Regions from separate parts of the Halomonas aestuarii genome, predicted to be linked through region 2. Evidence: riboswitches for the same ligand, from Rfam matches in the RefSeq annotation. Region 2 holds a riboswitch; each other region holds the start of a gene.
What was found. Region 2 has a riboswitch for thiamine pyrophosphate ahead of tenA (thiaminase II). Riboswitches for the same ligand answer to the same signal wherever they lie in the genome.
Positions count from the first base shown of each region.

Region 1: it holds a riboswitch for thiamine pyrophosphate, as region 2 does, so the genes downstream of both, thiO (glycine oxidase ThiO) here and tenA (thiaminase II) in region 2, are expected to answer to the same signal.
Region 3: it holds a riboswitch for thiamine pyrophosphate, as region 2 does, so the genes downstream of both, thiM (hydroxyethylthiazole kinase) here and tenA (thiaminase II) in region 2, are expected to answer to the same signal.

Region 1 is NZ_CP018139.1:101,676-108,548, reverse strand. Features, by position in the region: gene BOX17_RS00450 (alcohol dehydrogenase catalytic domain-containing protein) at 1-764, opposite strand, end outside; gene BOX17_RS00445 (thiazole synthase) at 930-1,730, opposite strand; gene thiS (sulfur carrier protein ThiS) at 1,730-1,939, opposite strand; gene thiO (glycine oxidase ThiO) at 1,936-3,036, opposite strand; TPP riboswitch at 3,098-3,220, opposite strand; gene BOX17_RS00430 (hypothetical protein) at 3,297-3,602, opposite strand; gene argF (ornithine carbamoyltransferase) at 3,706-4,626, opposite strand; gene grxD (Grx4 family monothiol glutaredoxin) at 4,790-5,140, shown strand; gene rnt (ribonuclease T) at 5,227-5,892, opposite strand; gene BOX17_RS00410 (argininosuccinate synthase) at 6,039-6,873, shown strand, end outside.
Region 2 is NZ_CP018139.1:2,630,578-2,637,450, forward strand. Features, by position in the region: gene BOX17_RS12240 (porin family protein) at 1-11, shown strand, start outside; gene thiC (phosphomethylpyrimidine synthase ThiC) at 103-2,022, opposite strand; TPP riboswitch at 2,104-2,215, opposite strand; gene tenA (thiaminase II) at 2,345-3,013, opposite strand; TPP riboswitch at 3,086-3,229, opposite strand; gene BOX17_RS12255 (YceI family protein) at 3,285-3,905, opposite strand; gene BOX17_RS12260 (CDP-alcohol phosphatidyltransferase family protein) at 3,948-4,598, opposite strand; gene BOX17_RS12265 (zinc-dependent alcohol dehydrogenase) at 4,837-5,823, shown strand; gene BOX17_RS12270 (6-pyruvoyl trahydropterin synthase family protein) at 5,841-6,239, shown strand; gene BOX17_RS12275 (glycosyltransferase family 4 protein) at 6,239-6,873, shown strand, end outside.
Region 3 is NZ_CP018139.1:1,510,270-1,517,142, forward strand. Features, by position in the region: gene dauA (C4-dicarboxylic acid transporter DauA) at 136-1,875, shown strand; TPP riboswitch at 1,933-2,033, shown strand; gene thiM (hydroxyethylthiazole kinase) at 2,072-2,878, shown strand; gene thiE (thiamine phosphate synthase) at 2,868-3,491, shown strand; gene BOX17_RS06925 (cytochrome b/b6 domain-containing protein) at 3,553-4,131, opposite strand; gene BOX17_RS06930 (PepSY domain-containing protein) at 4,145-4,423, opposite strand; partial or broken gene BOX17_RS06935 (DMT family transporter) at 4,596-4,736, opposite strand; gene BOX17_RS06940 (ABC transporter substrate-binding protein) at 5,083-6,165, shown strand; gene BOX17_RS06945 (ABC transporter permease) at 6,339-6,873, shown strand, end outside.

The DNA of each region.
Region 1 (6,873 bases), 1.0 Mb from region 2:
CCGCCCACCAGGTCCATCACCGCGTCGATGGGCGCGCCTGCGGTGGCCTCGAGCACCCGGTCGACGAAGGTCGGCAGGTCGCCCCGGTCGATGACCGCCTCGGCGCCCAGCGCCAGCAGGGCATCGGCCTTATCCGGTTGGCTCACGGCGTAGGGGATGGCGCCGACGATCCGGCACAGCTGGATCAGCGCCGTGCCCACGCCGCCGCTGGCCCCGGTGACGAGCACCCGCTCGCCCGCGGCGACGCGGGCCGAGGTCATCATGTGGTAGGCGGTCTGGTAGGAGCACATGCCCATGGCCGCCAGCTCGGCATCGGCCAGCTCGGGGTTGGGCACGTGATGGAACTGACCGGACGGCACGGCGACATATTCGGCGAAGCCGCCGTCGGCGCCGTGGCCGTAGTAGTCCGGCGTGAGGTTGATGTCGGGGCGCTGGTCGGCGTAGAGGTTGAAGTCGAGCAGCCCCCGCTCACCGATGCGCGAGGGCGCGACGCCGTCGCCCACCGCCACCACGCGGCCGGCGATGTCGGCCCCCTGGATGCGCGGGAAGGTCAGGGTCGGCGAGCCGCCCATGGCGAAGGAGGTCACCTCGCCCTTGTCCTTGGTGGGGTAGAGGCCCTCGCGCGCCTTGCGGTCGGTGTTGTTCTTCGCGGTCGCCGTGACCTTCACCAGCACCTCGCCGGGTCCGGGCTGCGGCACGCTCACGTCCTTGCGATAGACCAGCCTGTCGACGCCGCCATGCCCGGTCAGCAGCATGGCCGCCATGGTCTCGGGAATGCTCTCGCTGCTCACGGGCTACCTCCTGTCATCGGGGTCGGGATTCGAGGTGACGATAGCAGACTTCCCCGGCTCGACGTCATCCCTTTCAGCGCCCTTGCCGACGCGGTCGTGCCCGTCGGGAGAAGGGGGCGTGAATCGGGGCCGGGCGCCTCAGCCGTCGCGGTGCCAGAAGGGCTGGCCCACCGTCGGCGTGGACGGGCTCGCGGTCTGGCGCCGCTGCATCAGCCCGGCGCGATAGGCGCTGCGCCCGGCGTCGATCGCGCCGGCGAAGGCCTCGGCCATCAGCGCCGGCCGATGGGCCCGGGCCACGGCGGTGTTCAGCAGGACCCCGTCGAAGCCCATCTCCATGGCCTCGGCGGCCTGGGAGGGTGCCCCCAGGCCGGCATCGATGATCAGCGGTACGTCGAGCCGCTCGCGCAGGGTCCGCAGGGCATAGCGGTTCATCAGCCCGCGGCCGGTGCCGATGGGCGAGCCCCAGGGCATCAGCGCCTCGCAGCCCGCGTCGCGCAGTCGCTGGCAGAGCACCAGGTCGTCTGTGCAGTAGGGCAGCACCTTGAAGCCCTGGTCGATGAGCTCCCGGGCGGCCTCCAGCAGGCCGAAGGGGTCCGGCTGCAGGTTGTAGTCATCGCCGACCACCTCGAGCTTGATCCAGGGCGTGTCGAACATCTCGCGGGACATCTGGGACAGCGTGATGGCCTCCCGGGCCGTCCGGCAGCCGGCGGTGTTGGGCAGCAGCCGACAGCCGCTGTCGCGCAGGATCTGCCAGAAGGCGTCGCCGTCGCCCTCGGCGGGGTTCTGGCGGCGAAGCCCCAGGGTGACCATCTCGCAGCCGGCGGCAAGGATCGCCTCCTGCATCACCGCGGGCGAGGGATAGAGGGCCGTGCCCAGCAGGAAGCGACTGGTGAAGGCCTCGCCGTAGAGGGTCAGGGTGTCGTCGTGTCGGTTGTCCATCAGCCGCCTCCCACCGGGGCCACGATATCGATGCGGTCGTCGTCCTCGAGTACCCGCTCGGCGTAGGCTGAACGGGGCACGAACTCGCCGTTGATCGCCACCGCGACCCGCCGATCGGCACAGCGCCAAGCCTGCAGGGCCGTGGCCAGCGGCGTGCCGGCGGGCAGCCGGGTGGTCTCGTCGTTGAGGCTCAGGGTGATCTCGGTCATGCGGCGCTCTCCTGGGGCGGGGGCGTGGCCAGGGTCTCGGCGAAGGGCTGCTCGCCCCGGCCGCGGATCGTGGCCAGCAGGTGGCAGGCCACCGCCGGGGCCAGCAGGTAGCCGTGGCGGAACAGGCCGTTGGCGGTGATCAGCCCGTCGCGCCGGGTGACATGGGGCAGGTTGTCCCGGAAGGCGGGGCGCAGGTTGACCCCCTGCTCCAGGATGCGTGCCTCGGCGAAGGCCGGTGACAGGGTGTAGAGGGCGCTGCCGAGCTCCAGCGAGGACTGCAGCGAGACTGGTGAGCGGTCCTCGCTCTCGATCTGGGTGGCCCCGATGACGAAGCGTTGGTCGGGCTTGGGCACCACGTAGAGCTGGTAGCGCGGATGCATCAGGCGCACCGGGCGCGAGAGGCGGATTTCCGCGGTCTGGACGTGCAGGGTCTCGCCGCGCACGCCGCGCAGGCTGGGGTGGTGCTGGCGAGCGCCGGTACCGCGGCAGTCGACGACCAGATCGAAGGCGCGGCGGCCGTCGCGGGTCTCGACCTCGCCGAGATAGGTCGAGACGGGGCAGTGGGCGTGACAGGTTCCGCCCAGGCGGCGGATCTCGGCCAGCAGGCGAACGAGCAGCGCGCGGTTGTCCAGGTGCGCCTCGTCTGGCAGGTAGAGGCCCTGGCGAAAGCTCGCCGCCAGGTCGGGCTCCAGGCGGTGGATCTCGGCGTCGTCGAGCGTCTGGCAGGGCGGCTCCCCGTCTAGGACGTGGGCGAGGTCGCGACGGAACTGGGTGAGCTCCCCCATGTCCTGGGCGTGGGCCACCATCAGGCTGCCCTGATGATGCCACAGGCCGCTGGCGTCGAGGGCGTCGAGCCAGCGCGGCCACTGGGTCAGGGCGAAGCGCCCCATCTCGTAGACGCTGCGCTCGGAGACCGCGGTCTCGCACAGCGGGGCGACCATGCCGGCCGCCGTCCAGGCGGCGGCGGGGGGGCGGTCCAGGTCGCCGGCGTCATAGAGGGTGACGGCATGGCCGTCGCGCAGCAGCTGCCAGGCGACCAGGCGGCCCAGCAGGCCGGCGCCGGCCACGGCAATGGTGCAATCGTTGGATCGGGTCAAGGCGGTATCCATCCAGCAGGCGACAAGACGGAACAGGCTGGATGAACGCAGGGGCAGGCTGGCGTGACACTCCCTTGTTCCCTCCGCAGGCATCAACCTGATCAGGTTCAACGGGTTCGGCCGTACCGATCTCAGCCCCCGTGCACGACTCCTCGAGCGTGCCGGGGCTCCCCGACAAGTCGCCTCAACATAACCAACGAGGCCCGGGCGCGCAATCGGCTGCGCGCCCGGGCCTCGTCACGCCTGGCCTGGGTGGGGGATCAGGCGCAGTCGGCGGCACCCTCGCCGAACATGTCGAACAGCAGTTCCCGGCCGAGCCCGGTCAGCACCAGGCGCTGCTGGTCGTTCCAGGTGGCGGCCTCGCTGCTCTCCAGGACGTGCTGGCAGGGACGCCAGTCGCTGGAGGCCGCGCCGAGGGCCTTCAGGGCCTGGCGGTCGAGGCCCTTGTGGGGGACGGTGACCGTCTCGAGGACGTGGCCGTGGCGGTAGAGGATGGCGGCCATGTGGGAAAGGCACTGCCGCAGGCTGCGTTGCATCCCGTCGGTACTGGTGGGTTCGTGTCTCATGCTGCCGCATCTCCTGAGCTGGATTCTGCTGCAGCGCATTATACATGCGACGAAGGTATATGTCATACCAAGGTCTAATGCGGCCCCCGCCGGCCCCGACCCCTCAGCTCTCCACCCGCCCCAGCAGGAGGAATTCGATCAGTGCCTTCTGGGCGTGCAGGCGGTTGCCCGCCTCCTGCCAGACCACAGCGCGGGGATCATCGAGCAGGGTCGTGCTGATCTCCTCGCCACGGTGGGCGGGCAGGCAATGCAGGAAGAGCACGTCCTCCCTGGCGCGATCGAGCATCGCCTCGGTGACCTGCAGCCCCGCGAAGTCCGCCTCGCGTTTCGCCTGCTCCTCCTCCTGGCCCATGGAGGCCCAGACGTCGGTGGTGACCAGGTCGACATCCACCACGGCCTCCATCGGGTCGCGAACAAGGGTCACCCGGTCACCGGCGGCTGCCAGGATGTCCTGGCTTGGCTCGTAGCCCTCGGGGCAGCAGATGCGCAGCTGGAAGCCGAACTGGCGTGCGGCGTTGATCCAGGAGTGGCACATGTTGTTGCCGTCACCGATCCACACGGCGGTGCGGTCCTTGACACTGCCGCGAAGCTCCGTCCAGGTCATGACGTCGGCGAGCAGCTGGCAGGGGTGGTAGTCATCGGTCAGGGCGTTGATCACCGGCACCGTGCTCGCGGCCGCGAAGCTCTCCAGGCCCTCGTGGGAGAAGGTGCGGATCATCACCGCATCGACCATCTCCGACAGCACGCGGGCGGTGTCGCCGATGGGCTCCCCGCGGCCGAGCTGGGTGTCGCGGGACGACAGGAAGAGCGCATGGCCGCCGAACTGGGCCATGGCGGTCTCGAAGGAGACCCGGGTCCGGGTCGAGGACTTCTCGAAGATCATCGCCAGGGTGCGATTGGCGAACGGCGTGTAGGTGGGCCCGTGGGTCTTCAGGCCGTTCTTGATCGAGATGGCGCGCTGCATCAGGTAGCGCAACTCGTCCGGACTGAGGTCAAGCAGGGTGAGGAAATGGCGGGTGGCCATGGGGGTCGCTCCACGGGAAAAAACGTCCATCCTAGCCAGCCCGCAGGGGATGCGCAACGCGCCCGGCATCAGTAGAATGGCCCTCATCCACAAGGCCGACCAGCGTACTCGGGTATTGCCCGGAGACCGCCGGGGCTTCAGTCAAGCGAGAAAGGGAGACGTCATGAGCACTACCGTCGAGAACATCCAGCGCCAGATCAGCGAGAACCCGATCCTGATCTACATGAAGGGCACCCCCCAGCTGCCCCAGTGCGGCTTTTCCTCACAGACCGTGCAGGCCCTGATGGCCTGCGGCGAGCGTTTCGCCTTCGTCAACGTGCTGGACAACCCGGACATCCGCGCCGAGCTGCCCAAGGTGGCCAACTGGCCGACCTTCCCGCAGCTGTGGGTCGAGGGCGAGCTGGTCGGCGGCTGCGACATCGTGGCCGAGATGCACCAGTCCGGCGAGCTGGAGAAGCTGATCAAGGCTGCAGCCGCCCGCACTCAGGACAACGAGGGCGATGCCCAGGCCTGATGCGCCGGCCCCTGGCACGCCAGTGAAGACCCCCGCAGGCCTGGCCTGCGGGGGTCTTTTCGTCGTGGGGGCGTGAAGGCGTCGGGCTAGGCCTCTTCCAGCCCCTGCTCCCGCTGGGCCAGGGCCCAGCCACCCATGTCCTTGTAGCGATTGACCATGGCGCAGAACAGCTCGGCGGTGCGCTCGGTATCGTAGCGGGCCGAGTGGGCGGCGCTGTTGTCGAATTCGATGCCGGCGGCCCGGCAGGCCCGGGCCAGCACGGTCTGGCCGTAGACCAGGCCGGCGAGCGAGGCGGTGTCGAAGCTCGAGAAGGGGTGGAAGGGGTTGCGCTTGATGCCGCAGCGGGCCACGGCCGCGTTCAGGAAGCCATGGTCGAAGGCCGCGTTATGGCCGACCAGCACGGCGCGCGTGCAGCCATGGGACTTGATGGCCTTGCGTACGGGGCGGAAGATCTCGCCGAGGGCCTCGGCCTCGCCGACGGCCACCTGCTGGCGCAGGGGGTCATCGAGGCGGATGCCGGTGAAGTCCAGCGCCGACTGTTCCACGTTGGCCCCCTCGAAGGGCGTGACATGGTAGGCGTAGGTGGCGTCGGGCAGCAGGTTGCCTTCCGGGTCCATGGTCAGGGTCACTGCCGCGATCTCGAGGATCGCATCGCCTGCGGGGTTGAAGCCGCCGGTCTCCAGGTCCACCACCACGGGCAGGAAACTGCGGAAACGCTGCGCCATGAGTTCGCGGGCCATCGCCTCGCTCATGCACCTCTCCTTGTCTGGGCCATCTGTCTCTGGACCGCGAAAGTCTACCAGCTTGGCCGCGGCGAGTCCCGTCGCCGGTATTCGCTGGAGGCTCGCCGCGCTATAATCCCACCCCTTCATGATCGTTAGCCTAGAGGAGCCTCAGCATGTCCGATGTCAAGAAGGTCGTGCTCGCCTATTCCGGCGGCCTGGACACGTCCGTCATCGTCAAGTGGTTGCAGGAGACCTATGACTGTGAAGTCGTGACCTTCACCGCGGACATCGGCCAGGGCGAGGAGGTCGAACCCGCACGTGCCAAGGCCCAGGCCCTGGGCGTCAAGGAGATCTACATCGAGGATCTTCGCGAGGAGTTCGTGCGCGACTACGTCTACCCGATGTTCCGCGCCAACACCATCTACGAGGGCGAGTACCTGCTCGGCACCTCCATCGCGCGCCCGCTGATCGCCCGCCGCCTGATTGAGATCGCCAACCAGACCGGCGCCGACGCCATTTCCCACGGCGCCACCGGCAAGGGCAACGACCAGGTCCGCTTCGAGCTCGGCGCCTACGCCCTGAAGCCGGGCGTCAAGGTGATCGCGCCGTGGCGCGAGTGGGACCTCAACTCCCGCGAGAAGCTGATGGCCTACTGCGAGCAGCACGACATCCCGGTGGACTTCTCCTCCAAGAAGAAGAAGTCGCCGTACTCCATGGATGCCAACCTGCTGCACATCTCCTACGAGGGCGGCATCCTCGAGGACCCCTGGGCCGAGGCCGAGGAGGACATGTGGCGCTGGAGCGTCTCGCCGGAAGCCGCCCCGGACCAGCCGACCTACGTGGAGCTGACCTTCGAGAAGGGCGACATCGTGGCCATCGATGGCGAGCCGATGAGGCCCCATGAGGTACTGGAGAAGCTCAACAAGATGGGCGGCGACAACGGCATCGGTCGCCTCGACATCGTCGAGAACCGCTACGTGGGCATGAAGTCGCGCGGCTGCTACGAGA
Region 2 (6,873 bases):
TCCGCTTCTGATCCCGCCGACGTCAACGACGTCACCAGGAAAGACGAGCGCCCCCGCCGGGAGACCGGCGGGGGCGCTTCTCGATGGGCCGGCCGCGGGCGATCAGACCTCCTTGTAGAGCTCGGCACCCTCCTGGCGGAACTTCTCTGCCTGTTCCTCCATGCCCTTCATCACCGCGTCCTGGTCGCCGTCGAGGCCCTTTTCCTTCGCGTAGTCGCGGACCTCCTGGCTGATCTTCATCGAGCAGAACTTCGGCCCGCACATGGAGCAGAAGTGGGCCACCTTGGCGGCGTCCTTGGGCAGGGTCTCGTCGTGGTACTCACGCGCCGTGTCCGGGTCCAGCCCCAGGTTGAACTGGTCCTCCCAGCGGAACTCGAAGCGCGCCTTGGAGAGCGCGTTGTCGCGGCGCTGGGCGGCCGGATGGCCCTTGGCGAGATCGGCGGCGTGCGCGGCGATCTTGTAGGTGATGATGCCGGTCTTGACGTCGTCCTTGTCGGGCAGGCCCAGGTGCTCCTTGGGGGTCACGTAGCAGAGCATGGCACAGCCGTACCAGCCGATCATCGCCGCGCCGATGCCGGAGGTGATGTGGTCGTAGCCGGGCGCGATGTCGGTGGTCAGCGGCCCGAGTGTGTAGAAGGGAGCCTCGTCGCACGCCTCGATCTGCTTGTCCATGTTCTCCTTGATCAGGTGCATGGGCACATGGCCCGGGCCCTCGATCATCACCTGGACGTCGTGCTGCCAGGCGATGCGGGTCAGCTCGCCCAGGGTCTCGAGCTCGGCGAACTGGGCCTCGTCGTTGGCGTCGGCCACCGAGCCCGGACGCAGGCCGTCGCCCAGCGAGAAGGCCACGTCGTACTGCTTGCAGATCTCGCAGATCTCCTCGAAGTGGGTGTAGAGGAAGCTCTCCCGGTGGTGGTAGAGGCACCACTTGGCCATGATCGACCCGCCTCGGGAGACGATGCCGGTGACGCGATGGGCGGTCAGCGGCACGTAGCGCAGCAGCACGCCGGCATGGATGGTGAAGTAGTCCACGCCCTGCTCGGCCTGTTCGATCAGGGTGTCGCGGAACACCTCCCAGGTGAGGTCCTCGGCCACGCCGTTCACCTTTTCCAAGGCCTGGTAGATGGGCACGGTGCCGATCGGCACCGGGGCGTTGCGGATGATCCACTCCCGCGTCTCATGGATGTTGGCCCCGGTGGAGAGGTCCATGATGGTGTCCGAGCCCCAGCGGATGCCCCAGGTCATCTTGTCGACCTCGTCCTCGATGGAGGAGGTGACCGCCGAATTGCCGAGGTTGCCGTTGATCTTCACCAGGAAGTTGCGGCCGATGATCATCGGCTCGGATTCCGGGTGGTTGATGTTGCAGGGGATGATGGCCCGACCCGCCGCGACCTCGTCGCGCACGAACTCGGGGGTGATCTCCTCGGGGAGCCTGGCCCCGAAGCCCTGGCCGGCGTGCTGGTGGCCGAGGATGCGCTCGACCTCCTCCATGCCGGAGTACTTTGCAGAAAGCGCCTGGCGGCGCTGGTTCTCGCGGATGGCGATGAACTCCATCTCCGGGGTGACGATGCCCTGGCGGGCATAGTGCAGCTGGGTGACGTTGCCGGCCTTGCCATCCTCCGAGGGTCGTGCGCGACGGGGCGTGCGGGTCAGGTCGAAGCGCAGGTTGGCGAGCATCGGGTCGTTGGCGCGGCGGCGGCCATACTCGGAGGTCGGGCCGTCGAGGAACTCGGTGTCGCCGCGCTCGTCTATCCAGCCCCGGCGCAGCTCGGACAGGCCGCGGCGCAGGTCGATCTCGGCGTCCGGGTCGGTGTAGGGGCCGGAGGTGTCGTAGACCAGCAGCGGCGGGTTGGCCTCATCCAGGCCGGAGGTGCGGGTCGGCGAGAGGGCGATCTCGCGGAAGGGCACCCGGATGTCGGGCCGCGAGCCCACGACGTAGATCTTGCGCGAGCCGGGCAGGGGCTGGATGGCGGCCTCGTCGACGCGAGCGGTCTCGGCGAGGAAGTGGGTGGTCTTGCTCATGGTGTTCTCCCTTGGGGGTCATGGTCATGTCAGGGAGGACACAGGCGGGAGGGACAGGGGCCGCCGGGCGTGGGGCGCCAGGGCGGCGTGTCGCTTGATCCCTACGCTGGTCCTAGCCAGTTCAGGTTCAACGGGATCCATGCTGGCAAGCGCATGGTCTCAGCCGTCATCAACGGCGCCCCGTCAAGCGTGGTGGTGCCCGCCGACAGCGGCGGGCGGTTCTTTCGTCTAGATACTGGTGCCGGGCCCTCATGGCTTGTCCGGGGACAGGCCTAGGAGGAGGCGTTTTGAATACATCCTCCATGGCCGGGAGGCAGTGGCATCAGTCGGCGCGATCCAGTCCCATCTGCCAGAAGTCGATCTCGAGCCGCGTGGCGTCGCGAAACACTGCGCAGAGCTCGTCGAGGCGGCGCGGCGTCACCTCCGCCAGGCGCGCATCCAGCCAGGCGCGCTCGTCGGCCATGGCCTGCTGGAACGCCTCGCTCTCGTACATGGCGATCCAGGCGTCATAGGGGTTGGCCTCGCCGCGCACGGTGGCACCTCGGCCATTGAGCCAGCCCGCGATCTCGCCGTAGCCGATCAGGCAGGGGGCGAGCGCCACGTGGAGGTCGAGCAGGTCGCCGCGCTGGCCGGTATCGAGCACGTAGCGGGTGTAGGCGAGCGTCGCGCGGGCCTCGGGCAGGCGAGCCAGGTCCGCCTCCGAGATGCCCCAGTCGCGGCAGTAGTCCAGGTGCAGCCCCAGCTCCACGTCGAGGATGGTCTTCAGGCCCGCGAAGGCGTGGCGCAGCTCGTCGAGGTCACGGCTCTTGTAGGCGGCCAGGGCATAGGCCCGGGCGAAGTGGATCAGGAAGAGGTAGTCCTGCTGCAGGTAGTGGCGAAAGGCGCCTTTCTCGAGGGTGGCGTCGCCCAGCCGGCGGACGAACTCGTGCTCGATGTAGGCGCGCCAGTCGTCCTGGCAGGCGGCGGTGAGGTCGCTGAAGCGGTAGCCCATGGTGTCTCCGGTCGGGGGGCGATCCGGAGTCGGGGCGAGGGGAAGCGGGTGGCCACGGAGCGACGGGAGGGCGCGGGCTCACCGCTTGATTCCTACGCCGGTACGAGCCGGATCAGGTTCCACGGGACCCGCACTCGGTGTCTCGAGCCTGTTTCGACAGTGTCTCGACACCCTGCGCGATCTCAGCCGGATTCACCGGCACCCCGTCAAGCGATGCGGCCAGTCTAGCAGGCTGGCCGTCCCTTGCCAGCCCGCCTGCGGTCGGGGCCGGTTACTGCCGGATGGCTTCCAGCTCGAGGACCAGCTCGACCTCGTCGCCGACCAGGCCGTTGTCGACCCCGTAGGTCATCCCCCAGTCGCTGCGCTGGATGGTGGTGCGTGCCGACAGCCCCAGGGTGTGCTGCTCGTGGCCGAAGGGATAGGCCGCGGCCTTGTTGAGCGTGACCTCCAGGGTCACCGGGCGGGTCTCGCCGAGCAGGGTCAGATCGCCCTTGAGGGTGCCCTCGCGGTCGCTGTGGGCCTCGAGGCCGGTGGCCTCGAAGACGATGGTGGGGTAGCGCCCCGCGTCGAGGAAGTCATCGCTGCGCAGGTGGTCGTCGCGATCGTCGTGATTGGTGAAGGCGCTGTCGGCCATGATCTCGACCCTGCCGGAGTGCAGCTGACGGGCCTGCTTGTCGTAGACGAATTCGCCGCGTCCTTCCAGGAACATGCCGAGCGTATCCGCGTAGCCGATGTGTTCTGTCAGGAAGCCGATGGAGAAGTGGTCGGGGTCGATCTCGTAGGTGCGTGGCTCGGCACTGGCCATCGGCGTCGAGAGGACGCCCAGCGCCAGCACCAGTCCGGTGGCGATCGGCAGGGGAAAGCGGGGTGTCGGGTGGCGAGGCGTGGACATGAGGGCATCCTCCGGGTGGGTAGGGGGCACGGGGCGTGGCCGTCACGCCGAGGCGTGGCGATGCAGCCAGCGGATATCGATGAAGAACGACCAGGTGAGGGCGGCCAGCGCGCTGCCCGCAAGCCAGCCCACCGCCGTGGTGCCGGTGACGGGCAGCAGGGCGATCATCAGGGCGGCCACCTGCCAGACGCAGACCGCCTTGCGGCGGCGACTCTCCGGCAGCGGTCTTGTCAGCCAGGTCAGCCGGAGCCCGGCAACAACGAAAGCGTAGCGCATGGCACCGATGGCCAGCACCCAGGGGCCTGCCTTGTCGAGCAGCAGCAGCGCCAGGCACAGCACGAGGATGAAGAAGGCATCGAGCTCCATGTCGAACCGCGCGCCGAAGTCGCTCTGGGTGGAGGTGCGCCGGGCGACCCAGCCATCCACGCCGTCCAGCAGCAGGGCCAGCAGGGCCAGGATGGCGAGGGGGACCGCGGCGCGGGCCAGCAGGTCCGGGTCGGCCAGGGTGCCGGCCAGCAGGGCGACGATCGCGCCCCGCCCCAGGGTGACGCGATTGGCCCAGCCCAGTTCACGCCAGTGCTCCGGCAGGTTCGTCAGGACCAGGCCGGTCATGGCGAGGTAGCAGACCATCGCCAGCAGCGGGACCGGCAGGCTTGCCTCCAGCCAGCTGGAGAGCAGGGCAGCCGGGATCACCAGGCCCAGGGCACCTGTTCCAAGGTCACGAGCGATCGAAATGAGCGTCTCCTCCCGGCATGATGCGGTCTTTAAACGACGATACTTCATTGTGCATAGCCGTGCTAGTGTATCATTATTGTAGAAGTTTAGGGCGTGTCGCCACGCGCGACCCAGGTCGGGTCCGGTGGCCAGCACGGCGCGCACCTTGGGGTCATGTCCCGTCTCGACCGCTGAATACTGCCAAAGGGATCTTGCCATGCCACATGAGATCGCTACCGCCTTCTGGACCCTGGCCCCCGGCCAGGGGGCCCTGCGACAGGAGCCGCTGGCCCGGCCCGGCCCCGGCGAGGTGGCCGTTCGCACCCTCTACAGCGGCATCAGCCGAGGCACCGAGGCGCTGGTCTTCGAGGGGCGGGTTCCGGAAAGCGAGTGGCAGCGCATGCGTGCCCCCTTCCAGGCGGGTGACTTCCCCGGGCCGGTCAAGTACGGCTACATCAGCGTGGGCGTCGTCGAGGCCGGTGAGCCATCGCTGCTCGGACGCGAGGTGTTCTGTCTCTATCCCCATCAGGATCGCTACGTGGTGCCGGCGGACGCCGTGACGCCGCTGCCGGAAGGCCTGCCGGCGGCGCGGGCCGTGCTCTCGGCCAACATGGAGACGGCCATCAATGCGGTCTGGGATGCCGCCCCCGGGGTGGGAGACCGGATCGCCGTGGTCGGCGCCGGCGTGGTCGGCGCCCTGGCGGCCTGGATGTGCGCCGCGATGCCGGGTACCCGGGTAGAGCTGGTGGATGTGATGCCGGGCCGTTCCGCCCTGGCCGAGGCCCTGGGGCTCGACTTCTCCCTCCCGGACTCGGCCCGGCGCGAGAATGACCTGGTGATCCATGCCAGCGGTCAGGCCGAGGGGCTGCGCCTGGCCCTTTCCCTGTCCGGTTCCCAGGCGAAGGTGGTGGAGATGAGCTGGTTCGGCAGCGCCGAGGTCGTGCTGCCGCTGGGCGAGGCCTTCCACTCGCGGCGCCTGACGCTGCAGGCGAGCCAGGTCGGGCACCTGCCCCCCGAGCGCGCGACCCGCTGGGATTATCGTCGTCGCCTGGCCCTGGCCCTGGACCTGTTGCGCGACCCCCGTCTCGACGCCCTGATCAGCGGTGAGAGCGACTTCAACGAGCTGCCGGCGCTGATGCCACGCCTGGCCGCCGGCGGGGGCGACGTGCTCTGCCATCGCCTGCGCTATCCGAACCCTTCCTGACGCGAGGAGCCTGCCTCATGTACCGCCTCAACGTTCGCGACCATTTCATGATCGCCCACAGCTTTCGCGGCGAGGTCTTCGGCCCCGCCCAGCGCCTGCATGGTGCCACCTACGTGGTCGACGTGACCTTCCAGCGCCGCGAGCTCGACGACAACGGCCTGGTCGTGGACATCGGCCTGGCCGGCGAGGCCCTCAAGCGCGTGCTGGCCGAATTCAACTTCCAGAATCTCGACGAGGTGGAGGAGTTCCAGGGGCGCAACACCACCACCGAGTTCATGGCGCGGGTGCTCTTCGAACGCCTCGCCACGGCCATCCAGCTCGGCCACCTCGGCGAGGCCGCCCTGGGGCTCGACTCCCTCTGCGTGACCCTGCATGAATCGCATGTCGCCTGGGCCAGCTACGAGGGCGCGCTTTGATGCCACAGGAGTCGAGGCCCGACCTGGTCCTGATCGTCGCTGGTGACCCCGACCAGAAGACCGGCGGGTATCTCTACGATGCCCGCATGGTGGCGGAACTGCGCCGGCAGGCGTGGCGGGTCGAGGTGGTGGGGCTCCAGGGGCGGTTCCCGCTGCCCGACCGTGAGGCTCGCTACAGCCTGGCGACGACCCTGGCGGGCCTGCCCGATGATGCCCTGGTGGTCATCGACGGCCTGGCCATGGGCGGATTGCCCGATGAGGTCGAGCGGCATGCCGAGCGTCTGCGGATCGTCGCCCTCGTCCATCACCCCCTGGCCGACGAGACCGGCCTCGACGTCGCCCGGCAGAGGTGGTTTCGCGAGAGCGAGGCCCGGGCGCTGGCGGCGGCTCGTCGGGTGATCGTCACCAGCCATCACACCGCCCGGGGCCTGTCGGACTTCGGCGTTTCCGACCATCGCATCCGGGTCGCCGAACCCGGCGTCGACAGGGCCCCCCTGGCCGACGCAGCCCTGGACTCCGAGGCCCCGGCGCATGCCTGCCGGCTGCTCTGCGTGGCGACCCTGACGCCGCGCAAGGGCCTCGGCCTGCTGGTCGAGGCGCTGGCCTCGCTCACCGACCGCGCCTGGACCTGCGA
Region 3 (6,873 bases), 1.1 Mb from region 2:
ATGCCGGGGTCCCTTTGTCGACCATGCTAACGGCATGTTAATGTCATTCACATAACCACTCGGATCGATCCCCGCCGGGCGAGCGGCCCTTGGCCCATCCACACTGCGGGTGATCCCCCAGGGAGGACCCCGCGAATGGCACGCCACCGACCGTCTCCGACCCGTCCCGGCATCGCCGTCGGCCTGCGCGCGGCCTGGCGAGACGGCTACGGCCTGGCCGATCTGCGCCGCGACATCCTGGCCGGCCTGACCGTCGGCACCGTGGCCGTGCCGCTCTCCATGGCCCTCGCGATCGCCACCGGCGTGCCCCCCCAGCACGGGCTCTACACGGCGATCGTGGCCGGCGCCCTCATCGCGCTGACCGGCGGCTCACGCTTCAATGTCTCGGGCCCGACGGCGGCCTTCGTCGTCATCCTCTTCCCCATCGTCCAGCAGTACGGCCTGGGCGGCCTTTTGATCGCCTCGATGATGGCCGGCGCGATCCTGGTGGTCCTCGGCATCACCGGCATGGGTCGCCTCATCCAGTACGTGCCCTATCCGGTGGTGCTCGGCTTCACGGCGGGGATCGCGGTGGTGATCGCGGTGCTGCAGCTGCCCGACTTCCTGGGGCTTCAGGTCGGCCAGCTGGGGGAGCACTTCGTCGACAACCTGGGGCGCATCGCCGTCTCGTTGCCGACCCTGGACCCGCTCGAACTGGGGATCGGCGCCTTCACCCTGGGCATCCTGCTGCTCTGGCCGCGCCTGGGGCTGCCCATCCCCGCGCCGCTGGTGGGCCTGGTGGCCGGGGCCCTGGCCGCCTACGGGGCCAACCTCTGGCTGGCCGGATCGGGCGCGGAGGTGGAGACCATCGCCTCGCGCTTCATCTGGACGGCAGAGGGCGAGACGGGCGGCGGCATCCCGCCGATCGCGCCGAGCCTGGTGGCGCCCTGGCGGCTGCCCGGGGCGGATGGCGAGCCCCTGGTGCTGGACTTCGCGCTGCTGAGCGCCCTGCTGGGGCCCGCCTTCGCCATCGCCATGCTGGGGGCGATCGAGTCGCTGCTGTGTGCGGTGGTGTCCGACGGCCTGACCCGCACCCGCCATGACCCCAACGCCGAGCTGATCGGCCAGGGGCTGGGCAACATCGTGGCGCCGCTGTTCGGCGGCATCACCGCCACGGCCGCCATCGCCCGGACCGCCACCAGCATCAGAAGCGGCGCCCGGTCGCCGATCGCGGCGGTGGTGCACGCGCTGGTGGTGCTGCTGGCGGTGGTGGCCCTGGCGGGCCTGCTGGGGATGGTGCCGATGGCCGCGCTGGCGGCGCTGCTGTTCATCGTCGCCTGGAACATGAGCGAGGCCCGCCACTTCCTGCACACCCTGCGCTCGGCCCCGCCAGGGGACGTGGCCATCCTGCTGACCTGCTTCACCCTGACCGTGCTCTTCGACATGGTGCTGGCGGTGGGCGTGGGCATCGGGCTGGCCGCCGCCCTGTTCATCCGGCGGATGTCGCTGCTGACCGAGACCCAGCGTGTCGACAGCGGGCCCCATGCCGGCATCGACGCGCTGCCCGGGGAGGTGGCCCTCTACGACATCGATGGCCCGCTGTTCTTCGGCGCCGCCGAGAAGGCGCTCACCTCGCTGCACCTGGTGGACCCGCAGGTACGGGTCGTGATCCTCGACATGCACGATGTGCCGAGCATGGATGGCACCGCCATCGTGGCCCTCCAGGCCCTGATCGAGGAGATGCACCGAGGGGGGATCTCGCTGGTACTGGTCGGCCTGCCGACGCGGATCCTCGTCAAGCTGCGCCGGGCGGGCATCCGCCGGACGGCCGGCCGGCTGACCTGGTGCCGGGACCTGGCACACGCCCGGGGAGTGGCCCTGCGCTGGCTCGCCTAGCTGCCCCGGGGACCTGGCCACGGCCTTTACAGCCACGGAGCCGGCAGGGATAGTGAGGCCTGACGACAGGGGCGCCGCGGCAGGAGTGTCGCGGCTGAGAAGCACCCTCGGAACCTGACCCGGACAATGCCGGCGTAGGGAGTCGTGCGGCGGCGGGCCTCCCGTCCAGGCGCACCTCCCGCGCCGGGGAGGCCCCATGCATCACATCGATCCCGCCGCGCACCTGGCCCGGGTGCGCGAGACCAGCCCGCTGGTCCACAACATCACCAACCATGTGGCCATGAACAGCATGGCCAACGTGCTGCTGGCCATCGGCGCCTCGCCGGCCATGGTCCACGCCCGCGAGGAGGCCGCCGAGTTCACCGCCCTGGCCGGCGCCCTGACGATCAACATCGGCACCCTCTCGCCCCACTGGGTCGACGCCATGGAGTCCTCGGCGCTGGCGGCCGGGGAGACGGGACGCCCCTGGGTGCTGGACCCGGTGGCGGTGGGCGCCACGCACTACCGCCGGGAGACCGGCGCGCGGCTGCTGGCGCTCTCGCCGGACGTGATTCGCGGCAATGCCTCGGAGATCATCGCCCTGGCGGGACAGGCCGGCGGCGGCCGCGGCGTGGACAGCACCGACCCCGCCGAGGCTGCCCTCGAGGCCGCCCGCCGGCTGGCCGAGCGCACGGGCGGCGTGGTGGCCGTGACCGGCGAGATGGATCTGGTCACCGACGGCAAACGCCTCGCCCGTGTCCGGGGCGGGCACCCGCTGATGCCGAGGGTCACCACCCTGGGCTGCGCCCTGACCGGCGTCGTGGGGGCCTTCCTGGCCGGCACGGACCGGCATTTCGAGGCGACGGTGGCGGCGCTCGCCGGCTATGCCGTAGCCGGGGAACTCGCCGGCGAGGTGGCACGGGGCCCGGGCAGCTACGCAGTGGCCTTCCTCGATGCGCTCTACCACCTGGACGCCGAGGCCCTGGCACAGCGGGCCCGCCTGGAGGTCTCCGATGCCCCTTGATCTCTCGCTCTATCTCGTCACCGACCGTGAACTCTGCGCCGAGCAGGGCCTGGTGCAGACCGTGGTCGCCGCGGTCCGTGGCGGCGTCACCCTGGTGCAGCTGCGTGACAAGCACGCCAGTGACGCCGAACTGATCGACCAGGCGCGCCGCCTCAAGGCCGCCCTGGCCGGCACGGGCGTGGCCCTGATCATCAACGACCGGCTGGAGGTGGCGCTCGCCTCGGGCGCCGACGGGCTGCACATCGGCCAGGATGACGGCGACGTGGCCCAGGCCCGGGCCGCCCTGGGCCCTCACGCGATCCTCGGGCTCTCGGTGCAGACCCGCGAGCAGCTCGCCCGACTCGACCCGAGCGCCCTGAACTACCTGGGCCTCGGGCCGGTGTTCGCCACCCCCAGCAAGCGCGACCATGCCGAGCCGCTCGGCTTCGAGGGCCTGGCCGAGCTGGCGGCCGCGAGCCCCCTGCCCGGCGTGGCCATCGGCGGCCTCAAGGCCGAGCATGTCCTCCCGACGCGCCAGGCCGGTGCCCAGGGCCTCGCCGTGATCTCGGCGATCTGCGGCACCCCGGACCCCGAGGCAGCGGCGCGGGCCTTTACGCGGCCGCCTCGCCACTGACCACCCAAGACGCCGTCACCGCGGCAGGCGCGGTGACGGCGTGGATCGGGACAGGCCGAGATCAGACGTCCGAGCGCGGATGCCCCGGGTGTCGGTGGTAGCCATGCAGCATGCCGGCGATCAGGTTGTCCTGCCGCTTGCGGCTCTCGAGGATCGCGCCGATGACATGCAGCGGGATGAGGACGAGGATGGCGTTGGCCATCAGCTCATGGGCCTCCTCGACCCAGCCGACCCCCCAGAAGAGGTCGGTCTCCTCCATCATGTAGCCGGTGGTCCCCAGCCCCAGCAACAGGGCCAGCAGCGTCAGCATCATGACCGCCCCCAAAGGGGTGTGGGTGATGCCGGGCTCGTCTGAGGCGGCATCGCCGGCACCGACGGACTCCTCCGATCGGAGCGAGGCGCGCAGGCGTCGGGGGGTCGGCCAGAAGCTGCGCCAGCGTGCCGACCAGGGGCCGACGAACCCCCAGAGGATGCGCACACCGATCAGCGCCACCACGCCATAGCCGATCCACTGGTGCCAGGTCTCGCCCTCCTCGGTGAGGAAGTAGTTGGCCAGGAAGCCGGCCACCAGCGACCAGTGCACGATCCGAACCAGCGGGTCCCAGACGCGGACCCGCTTGCTACCTGTCTTGCCGCTCATGATGCGGCCTCCTTCAGTCGAATTCCTGCTCGACAATGCTGCCGTCGACCGGGTTGAAGTAGATCTCGACGCGACGCTCCTGGTCGTCCCAGCCGTAGATCTCGTAGCAGCTGGTGTCGGTGGTCTTGAACTCCTTGACCTTGTAGCCCATGTCGGCGATCTGCTTCTGCATCGCCTCCTTGCTCATCCAGTCGCTCTCGGGCGCGTCGGTGCAGGTCGGCTCGGCCAGGGCAGCAACGCTTACGGCCAGCAGGCTGGATACCACGATGCCCTTGAGTACAGTGCGCTTCATTGGAAAACCTCCATAAAGTCAGTGACAAAGGGCCACCTGACCGTCGGCCGGTGGCAGCTCCCGACGGCAGTTGCCGGAAGGGAACAGGGTCATCATGATCAGCCAGACTTACGAAAGACTTAACGCCGTGGAAAAACTTTTCCGGCGTGGTCGACGAAGAACATGGGTCGTCTCAGGAGGTCGGCCGGCGCTTCAGGGAGGTGCGCCGCTCGTGGTAGGCGATGGCCAGGCCGCTGGCGATGATCAGGGTGCCGCCGACGAAGACCCGGAGGTCCGCCACCTCGTCCCAGAACCACCAGCCCAGCAGCACCGCTGTCGAACTGGCAACCACTCGAATGTCGGAATGTCGATTCAACAAGCGGGCAACAATAGTCGGCTCCATGGTGCCGAGGCAGAAACTTGGAGGAAATTCTGCTCCACATGCACCAAAATAATAAAAATCCGATAACTTGCAGTAGAAAAAAGCACCACAAAGAAGCAATAGCGTAACTTTGTATTGACTCAAACCTTAGTTTTGTCATCAGTCATTGTTCGATCAAATTTCGGGAGATATGCTGGACTTCAGAAAATTAAATAAAAAAGTTCTAAAATAAAGGATTGTTGGACAACAACAGAATGGATAAGTGGTAATACAGCTGATCAAAAAAAGGAACAACAAAATGAGTATGTATTCTTCCAAGAAGAAGGCAACGATCGCGACACTGATGTGTGCCTCCGCCATGACATTACCAGGCATCTCTTCCGCCCAGGACAACGAGACGATCAACATAGGTCTCAACGTATCATGGCCGGGATTTTCCTTTTTGGAGGTGGCGCGTCAGAAAGGACTCGCAGGCGACCATGATCTTAACCTCACTATCTTCGAGGATCCTCTTGGGGGCCATGCAGCGCTGGCAGCAGGCCAGATAGACGTATATCTCAGCACAGCTGAATATACCCCATTTGCGATTGAACGCGGAACGGACACTGTATTGGTGTCACATCTCAACATATCGTACGGCGTCGACAAGGTGTTGATTGCCGAAGACATGAATGCACAGGAGCTGAAAGGACAGAAAGTCGGCGCGCCACAAGCCTACATCGGCGAAGTATTGATGGGCATGTGGCTCGACAAGGAAGGCCTGACTCCGGACGACGTGGAGTGGGTAAACCTGAATGCCGACGAGGCTGTCGGTCCGGTCATGTCGGGTGATCTGGCGGCAGCTTACATGTATGAACCTTGGGTAACGCGCGTTCTGGAAAACCTCGATACCGCCAAGATTGCGGCGGATACTTCCGAGCCTTACTACCTCGATACGGGCATCTTCATGGATGCGATGTACATGAACAAGAAGTTCATCAAGGAGCACAGGAAAGCGGCCGTGGACATGATCCGGGCCCGCTTCGATGCCTTGCAGTACTGGCACGACAATACCGAAGAAGTGAATCAGCTTTTTTCGGATTATCTCCAGTGGCCAGTGGCTGATATAGAATCGGTTGTGGGAACCAACGGCAAGTACCTGGAAGATGGGCTGTACATGCTTGACTTTGATGAAACAGCTCGCATCTGTGGTGCTCTTGACGGAGAACCACCGCATGGCATCGAGAATGGCTCCATCATTCAGAGCGTCATGCGAACCAACGAGTGGTGGGTGAAATTGGGCCTGATGGATGAAGTTCAGGACGCAGAGAAAGGAGTCGATTGCAGCCTGATTGCCGACCTGGTCGACAGCGGTTATAGCCAGTCCATGTCCGCACGTTGATCACGTCCGGGGAGCACCAACGCCTGGTGCTCCCCGCCGCATGGTCCAACCCGGCCGACGAGCCGACAGCTTCTTACAAACGGGGAATGGGAATGGCGGGTGAATCAAGACAAGGTGCCTATCGATCACGCTGGTTCGAATTCCTGACCCCCATACCGAGAAGGTGGCGTCTCGTGCTGGGCGCGCTGGTATGGGTCATATTTTTTGGTCTATGGGAAACAGCGGTATTACGCGGCTGGGTCAATACCTTGCTGGTACCTTCGCCCTTCGAGGTTGTCGGCACGCTATATGAGCTGTTCGTAGAGCGCGGTTTCCTGGGGGATGTCGGCATCAGTATTGCGCGCATTGTCGGAAGCTTTCTGGCGGCCTGCCTCATCGCGATACCTCTCGGCATCCTGATGGGATCATTCAAGTCGGTGGAAGCGCTGTTCAACCCCTTCGTTTCAGCATGGCGGTATCTGCCGGCACCCGCCTTCATTCCTATCCTGCTGATGTGGTTTGGCACCGGCGAGGCGCCCAAGCTGGCCCTTCTGTTTCTGGGGGTCATTTTCTTTCTGATCACCTTGATCATGGATCATACGAGCCAGGTGCGTGCAGAGCTTATCGAAACCGCGATGACGCTTGGCGGAAAGCGGTGGCAGATCCTCTGGACGGTCGTGGTACCCGCGGTGATGCCCAACATAGTGACGTCCATGAGGCAAATGCTGG